Regions from separate parts of the Lysinibacillus parviboronicapiens genome, predicted to be linked through region 1. Evidence: riboswitches for the same ligand, from Rfam matches in the RefSeq annotation. Region 1 holds a riboswitch; each other region holds the start of a gene.
The links. A riboswitch is a leader RNA that binds a small molecule or an ion and turns the genes downstream of it on or off. The one in region 1 is predicted to bind cobalamin.
Positions count from the first base shown of each region.

Region 2: another riboswitch for cobalamin. It lies ahead of C9J31_RS10750 (ribonucleoside-diphosphate reductase subunit alpha); the one in region 1 lies ahead of C9J31_RS12760 (hypothetical protein).
Region 3: another riboswitch for cobalamin. It lies ahead of C9J31_RS21665 (hypothetical protein); the one in region 1 lies ahead of C9J31_RS12760 (hypothetical protein).
Region 4: another riboswitch for cobalamin. It lies ahead of C9J31_RS02860 (ABC transporter substrate-binding protein); the one in region 1 lies ahead of C9J31_RS12760 (hypothetical protein).

Region 1 covers NZ_CP073713.1:2,667,507-2,671,725, reverse strand. The annotation lists gene C9J31_RS12775 (ABC transporter ATP-binding protein) at 1-438, shown strand, start outside; gene C9J31_RS12770 (hypothetical protein) at 662-862, shown strand; gene C9J31_RS12765 (YdeI/OmpD-associated family protein) at 903-1,496, shown strand; cobalamin riboswitch at 1,710-1,893, shown strand; gene C9J31_RS12760 (hypothetical protein) at 2,163-2,945, shown strand; gene C9J31_RS12755 (elongation factor G) at 3,096-4,219, opposite strand, start outside.
Region 2 covers NZ_CP073713.1:2,255,407-2,259,625, reverse strand. The annotation lists gene C9J31_RS10750 (ribonucleoside-diphosphate reductase subunit alpha) at 1-1,765, opposite strand, end outside; cobalamin riboswitch at 1,928-2,115, opposite strand; gene C9J31_RS10745 (hypothetical protein) at 2,222-2,908, opposite strand; gene C9J31_RS10740 (ECF transporter S component) at 2,905-3,399, opposite strand; gene C9J31_RS10735 (bifunctional adenosylcobinamide kinase/adenosylcobinamide-phosphate guanylyltransferase) at 3,495-3,887, opposite strand; gene C9J31_RS10730 (histidine phosphatase family protein) at 3,839-4,219, opposite strand, start outside.
Region 3 covers NZ_CP073713.1:4,481,260-4,485,478, forward strand. The annotation lists gene C9J31_RS21660 (ABC transporter substrate-binding protein) at 168-1,118, opposite strand; gene C9J31_RS21665 (hypothetical protein) at 1,124-1,663, opposite strand; cobalamin riboswitch at 1,843-2,043, opposite strand; partial or broken gene C9J31_RS21670 (glutathione peroxidase) at 2,197-2,700, opposite strand; gene C9J31_RS21675 (hypothetical protein) at 2,811-3,359, opposite strand; gene ytvI (sporulation integral membrane protein YtvI) at 3,452-4,219, shown strand, end outside.
Region 4 covers NZ_CP073713.1:568,633-572,851, forward strand. The annotation lists gene C9J31_RS02850 (class I adenylate-forming enzyme family protein) at 1-264, shown strand, start outside; gene C9J31_RS02855 (acyl-CoA dehydrogenase family protein) at 267-1,934, shown strand; cobalamin riboswitch at 2,036-2,218, shown strand; gene C9J31_RS02860 (ABC transporter substrate-binding protein) at 2,449-3,411, shown strand; gene C9J31_RS02865 (FecCD family ABC transporter permease) at 3,408-4,219, shown strand, end outside.

The DNA of each region.
Region 1 (4,219 bases):
GTAAAAGAATCCTTATTGGAGCCATTACAGTATAAAAAAACAGTGACCAACAACGATTTGCATGCCATGCTCGATAAGGTAAAGCTACCAGTCGCTGTGTTAAATTGTTTGCCAAATGAGCTAAGTGGTGGAGAAAGGCAAAGAGTTAATTTGTTAAGATCCCTGTTAGTAGAGCCCAAATTGTTAGTGTGCGACGAAATTGTTTCCAGCTTAGACCGATTAACGCAACGGGAAATCATTGATTTATTAATCACACTAAATAAAGAACAGCACATGGCTATTTTATTTATTTCCCATGATTTAAAGGCTGTTTCCTATTTATGCGAACGCTTGTATGTCATGAAGGATGGAAAAATAGTCGATGAAGGTAAAAAAGAGCATGGTGTTTTTCAATTGACCAACAGCTATGCCCAAAAGCTGTTTCAAGCGATGGGATGATAGATTTTTGCAGGGGACAGGCTATGTTGGACAAAGCGTTCTTCCTTAAAGAGTAGTTACTTCATGTTTATATCCACTTTAGTTAAATTATTGTATAGCGCATTAAACAATCAACGATTAGCTTCGATAGCTTGACCGTTTTTGCATCTACAAAAGGCTAAATTAATGGAGTAGCTTTAGTTCGCCAAGGTATTGACGTTATAATTGAATGGGGTGATAGCGTTTGAAAAGCGTAAACATACAACTTGACCACAATAACTCGATTGAAATAACGCAGATAGATGATACTTTATTCGAAGTTCGTCTTAGTATGGATGGAAGTATTAGTATGTACTATATGACGCGGGCTCAACTAGAAAACCTTGAACAGCTAGGTGTTGATAGTCGTATTGAGATGATTCGCGCTGGGTTACTTCATGAATAATTGATTGCAGCTGAACAAAATTAATGCGAGGTGTTCCTTGATGACAAATAATAGAATGAATCCGAAAGTTGATGAATTTATAAGTCAAGCAAAAAAGTGGAGGGAAGAATTTGCGACGTTGAGAGATATCGTTCTAGCGTGTGAGCTGACCGAAGAAATAAAGTGGAAACATCCTTGTTACATGTTTGACAATAAAAACATAGTTCTAATACATGGATTTAAAGACTATTGTGCACTTTTGTTTCATAAAGGTGCCTTGTTAAAGAATTCCCATGGCATTCTCATTCAACAAACAGAAAATGTACAGGCGGCACGCCAAATTCGGTTTACCAATGTGCGGGAAATCGTTGAAATGGAAGCCATCTTGAAAGACTATATTCTTGAAGCCATTGAAGTAGAAAAGGCCGGTTTGGAAGTGAATTATAAACAGAATACCGAAATTATCTTTCCTGAAGAGCTTCAAAATAAATTCAATGAGTTCCCTGCACTGGAAACAGCCTTTGAAGCATTGACACCGGGTCGGCAAAGGGCATACATTCTTTATTTTTCTCAACCCAAACAATCCAAAACTCGAGTGGCAAGGGTTGAAAAATATATGCAGCAAATTCTCGATGGAAAGGGATTAAATGATTAGTTCATTTGATAGAAAATATCATTAATCAAACTAGAGGATATTTTTTTTTGCTGCAAAGCTATTTTTTTAACGAACTGGGGCAATGTTAACTCTACACTCTACGACACAAAAAATTGGAATATTTTGTGATAATTGACATTAGAAATACACTTCTTTACAATTAATATTAGTAATCTATAAGGAATGTGACTTAGTCCATTTTCTTTCACAACTGAATAGCGTGTAGTAATAGGTGTAAATTGAAAATCAATTTACTAAAAGGGAAGTCGGTGTAAGTCCGACACTGTCCCGCAACTGTAAATGTGAGCGTCTTTTTTAAATACCACTGTCTATAGACGGGAAGGGGAAAGATGCGTTGACCATAAGTCAGGAGACCTGCCTATTACGAGTACACACCAAAACCCTACGAGGAATAGGAGGTGGCATGTTGACAAAACAGAATGTTCTGTTCGTCACAGTACGTCAAACGCCCATAGTAAAAGAAAGTATTCGGTATCGAACCGATTCTTTTCTATATGGGCGATGTTTGATGCTGCGTGATGAATGATATGTATAAGGTGTTAAAGCCATTGCGACGGATTTCCTCTTAAATTAAGAAGAAATTCGTTTTTTTAGTGGTCGTATACCTGTCGTTTTGAAAATATGTACGAAAAGAGGAATGCACGTATGACGAATATTCATGTATGTACAGCACAGGAAAAGCAGCAATCAACGATGAAAATTTGTAAGCATCCACGCACAGAAGTAGGAAAGCAGACGAAGACAAGAATCGTTATCGAATCACTTGTCGATCAGTTTTTAGCAACAGGACTTATTCGCAACGAACAACTGTTTGATCGAATTTTATATAACAAAGAAATTATTTGGATTCAAAATGAAGACTATGATGGACATCTATTTGCCAAGGCGAGTGTGGCAGATGAGTTAAAAACAAGAAAGAATGGCTTTATGATGTATATGCCGACCAATCCAATTGTTTATGAAGTGAACGGAGAAGCATATCATTTAATTACACGTATCGATTCGGTTCGTGCAAAACCAAATTTAGAAAGGCTTCACTTGAACCCGAAGCCCATTTTAAGCGCGGCACGTGTAAATGATCTACTGTGCTCGATGGTCATGCGTTTTTATGAGACGTATTTGGCAGATTTAGCGTTAGTCGTTGCGACAAAAAGAGAGTCTACTAAATTAACGAATCTAAAAAAATACGTAGAGCACGAATATGCGCAATTTATGCAAGCTGTAAAAGCACTGAATGATTACCATTTAAATTGGCACCCGCGTGGCAATGGCCATGAATTATTGCTCCAAACTATCGATAATTTACAATTATTAAAGAGTAAGCCTGGTACAGTGCTCATTGATTTTTCGAATAATCATGGGTATGTCATTGTGGAACCTGCGTATGTACTCGTTGAACAGTCAACGAGTACAGCGCATGCTTTATAATCGCCAGTCCTCCATTTATTGTGGAGGACTTATTTTTGTAGAAAATTTAAAAAGCTTTATAATCCGCTGAATTGTTTATAAAAAAGTTTATTAGAATCATTGTAGCTATTGGCATACCGGGGCATGAAGCCTTTTTATTGAGGTTTCACTTTATTTTATGCAATGCATGGCAGCTTGTGCTTCCTGCCAGGGAACAGAGTAGCCTTTCCCTTTAGCGCAAAATATACTAGAGGATGTATATTCAGGATCGGCCTGTTTATCGTAGCCGATTTGAGTAATAATTTCCGCTGTATTATGGCAAACATCATAGCCATCAAATTGTAGCGACAATGAGCCTTTGCCATTTGTATACGCAGCAAAGACTGTACTATAGCCCATAAATGTAGCAACAGGTGCACGCCCTGTTAAAATTACCTGTTGTTCAGTCAAAATTGGTGCATCGAATGTGCCGGCAGCTTGTTGAATATCGGTCATCATACGGCCAATAAAATCGTTAGGCGCCTTTAGCTTGAAGCGGTAATAGGGTTCAAGTAATAGATTTTCAGCTTGTTCAAGGCCTTGACGCAGTGCGCGGAATGTCGCTTCTCGGAAATCGCCGCCATCGGTATGCTTAATATGGGCTCTTCCTGTTAGAAGGGTGAACTGAATATCTGTGACAGGGAAGCCTGTTAAAAGTCCATGATGTTCACGCTCGAATAGGTGCTTTTCAATAAGTCGTTGATGACCGACAGATAAATCATCAGCGTGACAAGCATTGACAAACGTATTGCCAACTCCGCGTGTAGTTGGTGCCATACGTAAATGCACCTCAGCATAATGCTTTAAAGGTTCAAAATGACCATAGCCAGTTACTGTTGATGCAATTGTTTCCATGTATAAAATTTGTGGTTCACCAAATGTAATTGTCAGTGAAAAGCGATCTTTTAGCACTTCACTCAAAACCTCAAGCTGAATAACGCCCATTATATGTACGTGTATTTTCTGAAATTTCTCGTGCCATACAACACGTAACGAGGGCTCCTCCGCTTCAAGTAAACGGAAGATTTTCAGCACTTCCTTAATATGTTGCTGTCCTACATATTGCACCTTCGCTTGTAATGTTGGTATGAGTTCATATGGTTGGGGTCTTAACGAACTGCCCAGTATATCCCCAACATTTGCCTGATTAAGCCCCTTTACTGCAAATATTTCCCCAGCACTTACTACTTGCACCGTTTCAAAGCGATGTCCATTATATAAGCGTATTTCCGTCACTTTTTCAGACGCCTCACCAA
Region 2 (4,219 bases), 410 kb from region 1:
CACGTTTCTCAAAGTACGTCCCCGTTTGCCAATCCGAGCCTTCAAACAATGGATATGCTCCTTTTTCACGTGCTAGTGCATTGGATGCACGAATCGTTAAATAGGCAATTTCTTCATAAAGCTTGTCCGCATAGTCTACTGCCTCATCTGATTCCCATTGTATTTCCTTCAAAGCCAGTAAATGATGCCAGCCAAATGTACCGAGCCCAATGCCACGGTATCGAGCGTTCGTCCGCTCTGCCTGTTTAACTGGAATTGTATTTAAGGCAATGACATTATCAAGCATACGAACTTGAATTGGTATCAAACGTTCTAAGACATCAGCTGGTACAGCCTTCCCTAAATTCACAGAAGATAAATTACATACCACGAAATCTCCTGGCTTACGGCGAGTAACGATGACATCATCCTCTAAAGTAATCGACTCAAATTCAGTAGCCGACATGTTTTGGAAGATCTCTGTACATAGATTCGAACTATAAATCATGCCCTCATGCTTATTTGGGTTCATACGATTTACTTCATCACGGTAAAACATAAACGGCACACCCGTCTCCAACTGAGAACGCATAATACGCTTCATAATATCAATAGCCGGTACAACTTCACGGCTTAGTAACGGATTAGCAATACATGCCGCATATTTTTCTCGGAACGAGCCATCACCCTTTTGTTCATCATAGAAATCTTCAAGGGAAAAGCCCATTACCTCACGTACTTCATGTGGATCAAATAAATGCCAATCCTCTCGTGCCTCAACTGCCTCCATAAATAAATCTGGTAAGCAAAGCCCCGTGAAAATATCATGTGCACGCAGTCGCTCATCTCCGTTATTCAAGCGTAAATCTAAAAACGTAAAGACATCCTTATGCCAAACATCCAAATACACCGCTATTGCACCTTGTCGCTGTCCTAACTGATCTACCGATACAGCTGTATTATTAAGCTGTTTTATCCAAGGTAACACGCCACTTGATGCACCTTTAAAGCCTTTAATGGATGAGCCACGACTACGGATTTTGCCCATATAGACGCCAATGCCACCGCCATATTTCGATAATGTTGCGACATCTGTATTCGTGTCATAAATACTTTGCAAGCTATCATCTACTGTATCGATAAAGCAACTAGAAAGTTGGCCATGTGTTTTCCCTGCATTGGATAAAGTCGGCGTTGCAACGGTCATATATAAATTACTCATGGCCCAGTAAGATTCACGAACTTTAGCTAAGCGATTTTCAGTCTCATCTTGCATGAGCGTCATCGCGATGACCATCCATCGCTCCTGCGGTAGCTCCACTGGCGTTTTTGTATAATCACGTACCACATAACGATCCATTAATGTTTTTAACCCAATATACGTAAACAGCTCATCTCGGCTTTGTTCTAAATATGATGCTAGTTCCATTAGCTCCTGCTTACTATACTTTGTTGTTAAACATTGGTGATAAAGTCCAGCCTCTGTATATTTTGCGAGCTGAGCTGGAAATACGTTATAGACATCTTCCACAGCTACACCTCTACGCATAGCAAATTGATCGTATAACTTCTCTAAATAAATTTGTGCCGCAACAAAGGTCCAGAAGGGTTCATCTTCGTCAATTAGACTAAGTGTTTGTAAAATCATCGCATCCGCCCATGCTTCAAACGTGGCATTGTCGTTTTTTCGTAGCCATCGATCCGATAACCTTACAAAACTTTCAAGTTCATCCTCCGTATAACTTATCTTTAACTTAGCAATTTGTTGTTCAATTTGAATTGTCATTTACACATTCTCTCCCTTTCTACCTTCAGACAACACAAAAAGCGATCACACAACATGTATCTGTTGCGGGATCGCTATAAATCGGAAATGGAAATGAAGGACATGTACACATCAAAGTGGACAAATCTCTCGCCTCCACTTCTCAATCCCCGAAGAATGTGTTGCTGTCTTGAACAAATCGGCAGGTCTCCTGGCTCATGCTTCCTCCAAACGATTGCCTTCCCGTTAATCACAGTGGCATTGTCATCATTTGTCAGCACTTACAGTTGCGGGGACAGCTTCGGCTTAAGATTGCTCTATTTCCGAATTCCCTTTTAAACCAATATGGTACCGCTCGTCCAAATACTATATATTGTGTTTTAACTCCTAAACAAATCTAACATATTGTGTTTCTTGTTGCAATAGGCGTTTCGAACCTTGCATTTGCTAAATCATATTTATTGCTCGATGCAAGCCCTATAACCGTGCAGTTCTACGTATTTTCTCAAAATTTCTAGCAAAAATTTTTTCGGCGAGATGCTCTTTTTCTGGATGTACACCTAGTAAAATAACCGCACATGGACCTGCTGTTTTCTTAGTATCCAAAGAACTTTTTACCTGCTGGTCGCCAAAAAGTCGGGTGAATTCTACTTGTAGACCTTTTGACCCTACAGGCCATACCTGCTGTACAATTTCTTCGCGCCATGCAAAAAAAATAGGTTGGAGTTGTGCAACATCGTCTGGCTGCGCAAGGACTTCATTTCCAACAAGTGGAAGGCCGTAAGTGTACCAAATCAGCTTGTCACGCTCATAAATTGTACGATTTTGCTGCGCACCAAGCATAGTTAAGGATAGACCTGATTGTAACGTTGGCATATTGGATTCTGAGCTACCATCAATCTGTGGACAGTCAACACCAATTTCATCAAATACCTGCTCAATACCAGAGACATAGCGCGCCCAAGCAGCATCCCCTGAGAAATTGGCAAGTAGTATATGCAGAGGCATCGCATTCGCCGCAAGCTGTTCTAAAAAAGTCACACGAGCTGTTAAGTAGGCCGTTAGTGTATCAGACGTAGCTACAACATCTTGAGGCTTCTCGCCAATAGCCGCGGCATTATCCGTTGTGGCAATCAGTGCACCAACTTTTACGGCATTTCTCAATGCGCTCGCCCTGCTTTACGTACGAACACTTTGGCAAGTATCGGCATTACTACAGCGACGATTACTAAGTTAATGACTGTTGCCATGAAAATGCTTGCTAATGATCCCCAATAAAATGCTGGGCTAATGATGAAGTAAAACGGTAGTGGTGAAACGACACCATTTAATAAAAGTGCAACTGGCCATTTCCAGAAATGTAAGCCTCTTTTATGCATCATACCGAATACCCAAACTACAATAAACATTTCGACTGCAATAATAATATGCAGAGGGCCTAGCTGAAAGCCAGATGTTAATGCTGAAATAATATGTCCAATTGAGCCAGCAATACCTGCTAAGACAGGCGATAAAAACACAACACTTAAAAATGCAGGTGCTGAGTCGAGTGCCGCCGTTGATACAAACGACGGAATTTTAATGACTGCCCCGACTGCACAAATAGCCGCAACCATCGCAGTTAACGACAAGTTCATTAATTTTTGTCGATCCATTCCATATCCTCTTTTCTTGTTATAGGTTGACATATTTTCAGGAAAGTTCCTTGAGGCAAAGTCTATAACTAGTAAGTGACACACCACATCCTAAATCATTTGAGATGTTCACCGATGCCATACCAAATACGAACAACTTGTTCGGCTTCAGTAAATAATGCTTGGTACAGACGTCCACAAGTGTCACGTAATAATCGTGCCTGTTTTTCCATCGGCACAACACCACGCCCCATATCGGTCACAATTATAAACAATGTACAATTTTCTTCAAGGGTCTTTAGTTGTGTCAAAAGGTGCGCGACAATCATTTCATCTGCCTCAAGATTTTGTGTAACAAGCCATTTTTCTAAATTTTTTATCACAACTACATCACAAGCAGGTGCATAATCCGGGAGTGCGCCATCCACAACCGCAACCTTCTGTCCTGCAAGCAAACGCATTACATAGTCGGTTTTGCCGTTATAGGCGCCTCCGATAAAGACATGCATCTGGCCCCCTCCTTCCAAGCATCGTACGAAAACCGTAAAGTAAACATGTTATCGTGTGGCACCTGATACGACCAAAAGGATTTTTCTATTGGTGCAAATGCCACTAGTAAAGCTCGAATGACCCCACCGTGCACGACAAGAACCGTATCATGCGCCTCTTTTGGCAACGCTGTGAAGCCTTCTATTACACGGGCACAAAATACATCAAAGCCTTCCCCGTTAGGTGGAGTCGTTTTAATAGGTTCATCTAGCCATGCACAATAACGACTGTCTGACTTTAATTCATCATACGTTTTCCCTTCAAAATGTCCAAAATTAGACTCTCGAAATCT
Region 3 (4,219 bases), 1.8 Mb from region 1:
AAGACATGCGATGTATAGCGCTATCTAAAATAAATCTTGCCTTCTTACCAGAGCGCATTTCCAGGGCACCTGAGCGCTTCTCCCTCTTTCCGAGCTAATTTCGGCAAGGTGTCATACCTAACAAAAAGCCGTCCTAATCTAATAGAACGGCTCTTAAAAGTCTTTAATTATTGAAACAGCTCAGGATAAACAGCTTTGGCTACTAACTCAACCGCTTCCCCAATACGTGGACCAGGACGAGTGGAAATATCAGCATCTACATAATATACTGCTTTGTTTTGAATCGCTGTAATCGTATTCCAACCATTACGGGCAATAATTTCTGCCGCAGGATCCTTAGCGTAATTCACAGTTGTTAGAATAACTTCAGGGTTTTTAGCAATGACGTCTTCCTCAGAAACCTTTACCCAACCCTTTTGGTCAGCAAATACATTGCTCACATTAGCAGCATTTAAAATTTCTTGTTGGAATGTACCTGCTGCTGTTGTATAAATGTCTGGCTTTGGACTAATCTCCAAGTAAACATTTTTTTGTTTTTCTACATCTTTTACTTTTGCTTGAACATTAGCTATTTTAGCCCTAATGTCTTTATTTAATTGCTCACCTTTATCCTCAACACCCATGACAGTCGCAATTTGTTCTATATCCCCATAAACATCTTTAAATGAGGCTGCTGACTGGATAACAAATACTTTTACACCTGCATCTTCAAGTCCTTTTAACGCGTCATCCTGGCCAGTAGTATAAGCAATCACTACATCTGGCTTTAATGCTAAAATGCGCTCGCTATTAAACGTCATAGAATCTGATACTCGTTCAATGTTTTGTGCTTCTGCTGGATATGTATCATAATCTGTTGCGCCTACGATTTTATCCCCAACACCTAATGCAAATAAAATTTCTGTATTGCTTGGCTGTAATGACACCACAGTTTTTGGTACAGCATCAAATGTCACTTCTACACCACGATCATCAGTCACTTTATAGCCTGTTGCTTCAGTTGATTTTTGTTCCTGAGATGTTTCCCCATTCTTCTCTTCATCAGTTGTACCGCAGCCCACTAGGACAAGTGCTAACATCAAAATTGATAGCCATTGGAAATTAAATAATTTCTTCACTTATCTCATTCTCCTTTTTTCTTTTTCATTGGGTATGATTTACTTATAAACGGAATTTCAGCAATTCCAGCTTGTTGATTCATGTATACAGCCATGACAAAAAACACATTCGCCAGTAATCCTAAATAATCGAAGAGAATAGCTGGTACTTCTCGCTCTTCAGACACTTTGTGCAAGACACGGTATGATTTTTTCGCTTCACTTCGACATAAATGAAGGGCAACAGCAGCCTCCGTTCCTTGTGGTAAAACAAAGTTTTGAATCTCTTCCCTAACATGCTCAACGTAAAAATCATAACGATTACTTAACCATGCTAAATCTTCATCGGTAACTGCCAATTTGCCACGTACTGAACCATTGACATGATAAGCCATCGGCAAAATTGCCAGCAAATCGCCTGCTACAACCTCCACCGTTTCTTTCTTTACAGCCGCCAGGGCAACACCTACATGTGTTGTTAAACTATCTGTACGAATTTCATAATCAACCGTTGATACTTTTTCACGCATAAACGGATAACATGAATAACGCGCATCTTTTTTCAAAACTAAGACCCCCACTTTCTTTCGTGAAATTCTCCTTACTTACTGGATGAAGGTTAAAGTGCATAAAAAAAACGCCACTCCCGATTAATAGAGTAACGACGAAAATGCATAAATAGTGTCGCTTTGACACGACATTGCCTATGTATTTGCCGCATATCCTCCTAACTTCCGAAGAGTACTTATACGTTCAAATAAAGGTCGGTCTCCTGGCTTGTACAGTTCACTACCTAGATGTAGCGATGTCATAAATACCTTCCCATCTAATCTTAGACAGTGGCTTAAATTTATGATTTATGTACTTACAGTTGCGGAAACAGCTTCGGTTTTACACCGAATTCCCGATTATGCTATGGCCTAGCACCCTTATTCTGCAAGAATTATTCACTTGTAAAGCAGTTTATCATATATTGTGATGAAAAAGTAGTTGCGAAATTGCGGAAAACTCGGTCAAAAACATATAAAACCTAGCACTATTTCTACATAACGATTAGCTATTTGTAGTTCTCACCTGAAAATTCTATATTCAATAATGACTATAAAATTCTTTCGATAGCTTGTTCAATATCAAGTTGAGAATCCGTTGGTTCGAAGCGCGCAGTTGTTTTACGATTACCATCTACTAAAAATTGTGTAAAGTTCCAGCGAATATTGCGACCATCTAAAAAGCTAGGTGCTATTTGGACTATCGTTTGAGCTAACATTTTCTCCTGTATATTTGCCTTTCCAAATTCATGAAAATCCACTTCATGCTTTAAATAATTGAATAATGGATGTGTAGTCTCACCATTTACTTGCACTAATTCAAAAATTGGAAATATCACACCATAATTTACTTTACATAGCTGTGTAGTTTCTTCACCATCTTCTGGATTTTGATTGTCAAATTGGTCACAAAGAAAACCTAACACAAGGAAATTATCCTTGCCCTATTTTTCATACATTTTTTGTAAATATTCAAACTGATATGTAAAACGACATTTGTTTGCTGTGTTGACAATAAGCATCGGCTTCCCACGATATGTTTCCATCGATAAAATTTCACCATTTGACTTTTAAACCTCATTTTCATATTTTTCATGATTATAGCAATAAACTAAATTTTCTCCAACAAATGAGTTTCAACATAAAAAATAGCCATTACGCTTGTTTAACGAATGGCTGTCTGATATTTCTTTTTATATTTTACGTTTTGTTCTTCATCAATTAATCTCTTTGCAATTTCTAATAGATTCCTGTCATTCGTGGCATCAAACAACTTTTTAAAGGATACAATAATATCGTATCGGATCAGTGTCGGGTGTTTTTCGTCAATACACGTTTGGAATCTTTTTGCTAAATACGAAACAATTAAATCTCTTTGCACTTGTCCAGCAAGCCCAATTTGCCAGATTGCTTGTAGACTATGTCTTGCCGTTACAGTTTTATCATCATACGTTACTGCCCAAATTTTCAAAAAATCCTCTAGTACACGTTCTTCTGGATCACTTTTAGCCGCCAATGCGCATAAAAACTGTACTGCACGTGCACGTACATGTCCATCTTTATATGTAAGGGCTTGAACGAGATGCTCCCAGACTGAGTATGTCCAGTCAACTGGTTCTTGCATAATTTTTATCAATTCTTCATAAGACTCGAATTGGATTTCACGGTCATGCTCTGTTATATTACTAAAAAGTTGCAAAATCTCTTTTTCCATGATTCATCCCTACCTTTATTCTGTCAGAACGTTATAAAATTTTAAATTTTTTATGTTACACTTAACTTAATTTATACAAAGAAGGAGAGTTTATGAATAAATCTATTACCCGAAAGTTGATTTTACGAACGCTTGTGATTATATGTCTAATAGTGGCGGCATATTTTATCATACCAGTCTCCGTGCCTATTATATTGGCGGGGATTACCGCTTTTTTCTTAGAACCAATTGTAATGTTTTTTAAACGAAAATGGAAAATGTCTCGGAAAATTGCAGTCGCCTTCATTTACATAATGAGCGTTATCTTTATTTCTATTATTTGTTACTTTACTATTACACAGCTCATGTCGCAAATTATAGTAGTTTCAAAGCAAGCCCCCTATTATATTTCTAAACTATCGGAAATGTGGTTAAACATGCAAGATAACATTTCTAAATATACGGAAGACTTCCCCGCTGAAGTGAGTGCTTCACTTCAAAGTACAACAATGGATTTCATTAAGAAAATTGAAGAATCTTTTCTAAACATCTTTAATTATACCAAAGTTACTGCATTCTTTTCAGAAATTCCAAGCCTCTTTATTAGTCTTCTCGTATATATGATTGCTCTATTTCTATTTATGCTAGATTTACCAAAATTAAAACAAGTTACTTACAAATATTTGAAGCCATCTACTGCGAAAAAAATGAAAATAATTTCTAATCGTTTAAAAGACGCATTTTTTGGTTTTATGAAGGCACATCTACTCGTGAGCTTTATTATTGGAGGTGTCACACTTGTTGGACTTCTCCTTATTCAGCCCAAATATGCTGTCACAATGACCTTAATCATTTGGCTAATTGACATCGTTCCATTTCTG
Region 4 (4,219 bases), 2.1 Mb from region 1:
AAAGAAATTGAGGATTGTTTAGTAGGTTACGAAGGTATCTTTGAGGTTGCTGTTATCGGTGCTCCACATCCTCAGTGGGGCGAAACGGTGAAAGCGGTTTATGCCTCGAAGGTAGAAATTAATGAAGAAATACTCATTGCTTATCTGGAAGAACATCTAGCAAAATATAAAATTCCACGTATTTTTGAACGTGTGGAAGCACTCCCGCGAAATGCATCAGGAAAAATATTGAAGCAATCTCTGAAGGGACAAGAGGTGAGATAATGATGAAGGTTTTACAACAAGAGGAGACTCGGACGTCCAATTTTTTTACAGAAAATGATACTTTGCAAAAAGTATTAGAGTTGATGCTAGATGAAGAGTTCCACGACTATGCAATGCGCGAACTAACTGATTTCGGTGAGCTTTGTGCAGGTGAGATTGATGAAAGAGCAAAGCATACCGACAAAACAGGCGAACCTAGACTACAAAGATATAATGCTTATGGTGAAGAAGTATCGGAAATATGGGTTAATGACGGTTATAAAAGAACGATTGAAGAAACATATAACACAGGGATAGTGGGCTATGTGCATAAGGAGATTCCACAGCTAGGCAGGAAGGGCAATTATGTATATAGCTTTGCACAAGGGTATTTGCTGTCTCATGCGGAGCCAGGTTTCTATTGCCCTGTAACTTTATCGATGGCAACAGCATATTTACTCGACCATTATGCGAGTGATGAAGTAAGGGAGCGCTTTCTACTACATGTTTGTGCAACGGGTGACACGAAGCTTTATGAGGGTGCGACATTTTTAACAGAGCGACAAGGGGGCTCTGATGTTGGGGCAAATGTTGTGAAAGCTGTACATGATGGCAAACAGTTTCGACTATATGGTGAGAAATATTTTGCATCGAATGCAGGGATGTGCGGCGTAGCGATGGTATTGGCACGAATGGAGGACGCACCCAAAGGATCGAAAGGTTTAACGCTATTCGCCGTACCATGGCATCAAGAGGATGGTACGATTAATCATCTACGTATTCGGCGTTTAAAGGATAAGCTAGGTGTCAAGGCAGTACCATCTGGTGAAGTCGAGTTTGATGGGGCGTTTGCATATGTTGTAGGTGATCCAAATAAAGGGATTTATTATATGTTGGAGGCACTTAATTTGTCCAGAATATGCAATGCTGTTGCCTCAATTGGCATTATGCGTCGCGGTTATTTAGAAGCTAAGCACTATGTGACAAATCGATATGCGTTTGGACTGCCTTTAACACAATATCCAATGATTCAGGATACGTTAGGAAAATTTGCAGCGAAGCTACATGTAGAGGTGGCAACTGTCTTTGATGTCATTCAACTGTACGATAAGGTAACAAGCGGCCAGGGCAATAAACAAGACATCATTATGAATCGTTTAAATATTGCCATTATGAAAAAAGAAGCAGCCGAGCAAGCGCTGCATTATGCAAGTGAAGCAATTGAACTGCATGGTGGTAATGGCTATATTGAAGATTTTGTCACACCCCGCCTTTTGAGAGATGCGCAGGTACTCACAGTTTGGGAAGGTACAGCCAATATTTTAGCATTAGAGCTTATTCGTTTAGTGGAAAAGTTTCAGGCACATGAATTGTTTGTTCAAGTTATGCAAGAGAGATTAGCTTCGTTATCTGCTAGTCCATTGCTGCAAATCGTAAGTGAGCAATTAGAAAAATTAGAAGAGAACTTGCAAATCTTCAGTCATCTAGATGAGGCAACTAAAACATTTGACGCTAAAAGGATTGCAGAGAACATGGCACATGTCTATGAAAGTGTCGTAGCCGTAGAATGGGCAGATAGATTTGGTGGTAAATATGAAAAGCTAGCAGATATCTATTTAGAGGATACATGGGCACTGCGTAAAATCGGTGCGCCAATGAAAACTGTGCAATATTTTGCGGAAATCATATAGCTATCGCGAGCCGTCTCAAAGTCCTTGAGGCGGCTTTCTCCATGCAAGACGAGTCCACCTTTTTTATCGTTATATCTTTCTAATTTCATGTATAATGAAATCAACTAAAATATTATAAAGGTTCTTTACTAAGTAAAGTGAAAAGGGAAATCGGTGTAATTCCGATGCGGTCCCGCCACTGTAAGTGCGAGTTTTTTCAATTTATGCCACTGAAAACTTTTCGGGAAGGCATGAAAAACAACTAGCGCACGAGCCAGGAGACCTGCCTTTATAGTGCAACACGTTACAGCCTACGAGGATAGGGTGGTGGATTTTGCGTATGTATTTATGTGCAAACAGCCCCTCATCTTTTGTGATGAGGGGTGTTTTCAGTTTTACAAAGTTTCTCGATAAAATACAAGATTGTGGGCGACAAATTCTCAAAGTTGGGCGATAAGATACGAAAAAGTATCGATAAATCAAGAAAACAGAGCGATTAAATGCGCACAAGCAGGTTCATTAGGGAGGGTTCACAGTGAAAAAGTATTTGAAAATAGGATTGTCAGCATTGCTCGCAATTGGCCTACTTGCGGCATGTAATAGCAAGGAAACGAAAAACGACAATCCTGCAACAGAGCAACAGGCAACTTCGCAAGGAGAGGAAGCTACATTCCCGCTTACAATGACAGACGTTACTGGCAAGGATATTACACTAGAAGCACCACCGGAAAGAATTATTTCCCTCATACCGAGTAATACGGAAATTTTATTTGGACTTGGTTTAAATAATGAAATCGTTGGAGTCAATGATTATGATGATTATCCAGCAGAGACGGCGGACAAAGAAAAAGTAGGCAGTATGGAATTTAATATTGAGCAAATTATTGCGCTTACACCAGATATCGTGTTTGCACATGAGTCTAGTATTGCTTCTCTGGACGGAGCGTTAGCTCAATTAGAAGCAGCCGGTGTGAAGGTATATGTTGTAGCAAATGCAGATAACTTTAATGAAACATATACAACAATTGAACAGCTAGGGCGTGCAACGGGGAAGTTACCAGAAGCAAGAAAAATGATTGCTAACATGAAAGCAAAAGTAGAAGAGGTTGAGTCAAAGCTTGCAGGCGTGGAACCGAAAAAGGTTTTTGTAGAAACATCGGATGAACCAGAAATTTATACACCAGGTAAGGATACTTTTATGCAGGAAATGTTGGAAATGATACACGCAGACAACATCGCGGCAGATACGAACGGCTGGTATAAGATCGATGCTGAACAAATCATAGCAAAAAATCCAGATGTTATTGTTGTGACATATAATTATGTACCTGATATTTTAACGAAAATTCCCCAACGTGCAGGCTTTGACACAATTAATGCAGTGAAAAATAAAGCGATTGTACAAGTAGATGAAAATATGATAAGTCGTCAAGGTCCACGTTTAGCAGATGGTCTTGAAGAATTAGCTAAAGCCATCTATCCAGAGGCATTCGAGTGAGTAGAATAGTATTTGCCTATGTAACAGCGATAACGCTTCTAATCATTAGCATCTGGTGTGGCGTATCGATAGGCTCAGTTCATATTCCACTAGAAGTATTGTGGAATAAGGCAGCAGATGAAACGGCTGCCAATATTTTGTGGAAAATTCGAATGCCACGTGTCATGTTAGCAGGACTTGTAGGAGCATCGCTTGCGATTGCAGGTGCGGCATTCCAAGGCTTATTAAAAAATCCTTTAGCAGATCCCTATACATTAGGTGTTTCTTCTGGCGCCTCTGTAGGAGCAGTAATGACACTGTTTTTTGGGATTTCCATTCCGGTTGTAGGTCTGTACGCATTACCGATATTTAGTATGATTGGTGCGGTGTTAACAATGGTAGCTGTTATGACCTTTGCTAGGTTAGTTGACCGTTCACTGAAAATGGAAACACTTATTTTAACAGGCGTTATTTTTAGTTCATTTTTAGGTTCTCTTATTTCGTTAATGATAGCTTTAACCGGTGAGGAATTACGACAAATTATCGGTTGGCTGCTTGGTTCGGTATCAATGCGCGGGTGGCCATACGTACAAATGATTGCACCGTTTGTTGTGATTGGCTCGTTGATGCTATGGACGCAAAGAAGAGAGTTAAATGTTCTTTTATATGGAGAAGAGCGTGCGAAGCATTTAGGCGTCAATGTCAAACGAAGTAAATATTTAATTTTAGCAGGTGGCTCAATGTTAACAGGCGCAGCGGTTGCAGTTTCTGGAACGATAGGATTTGTTGGACTAGTTGTTCCGCATATGACCCGTATGATTTGGGGTTC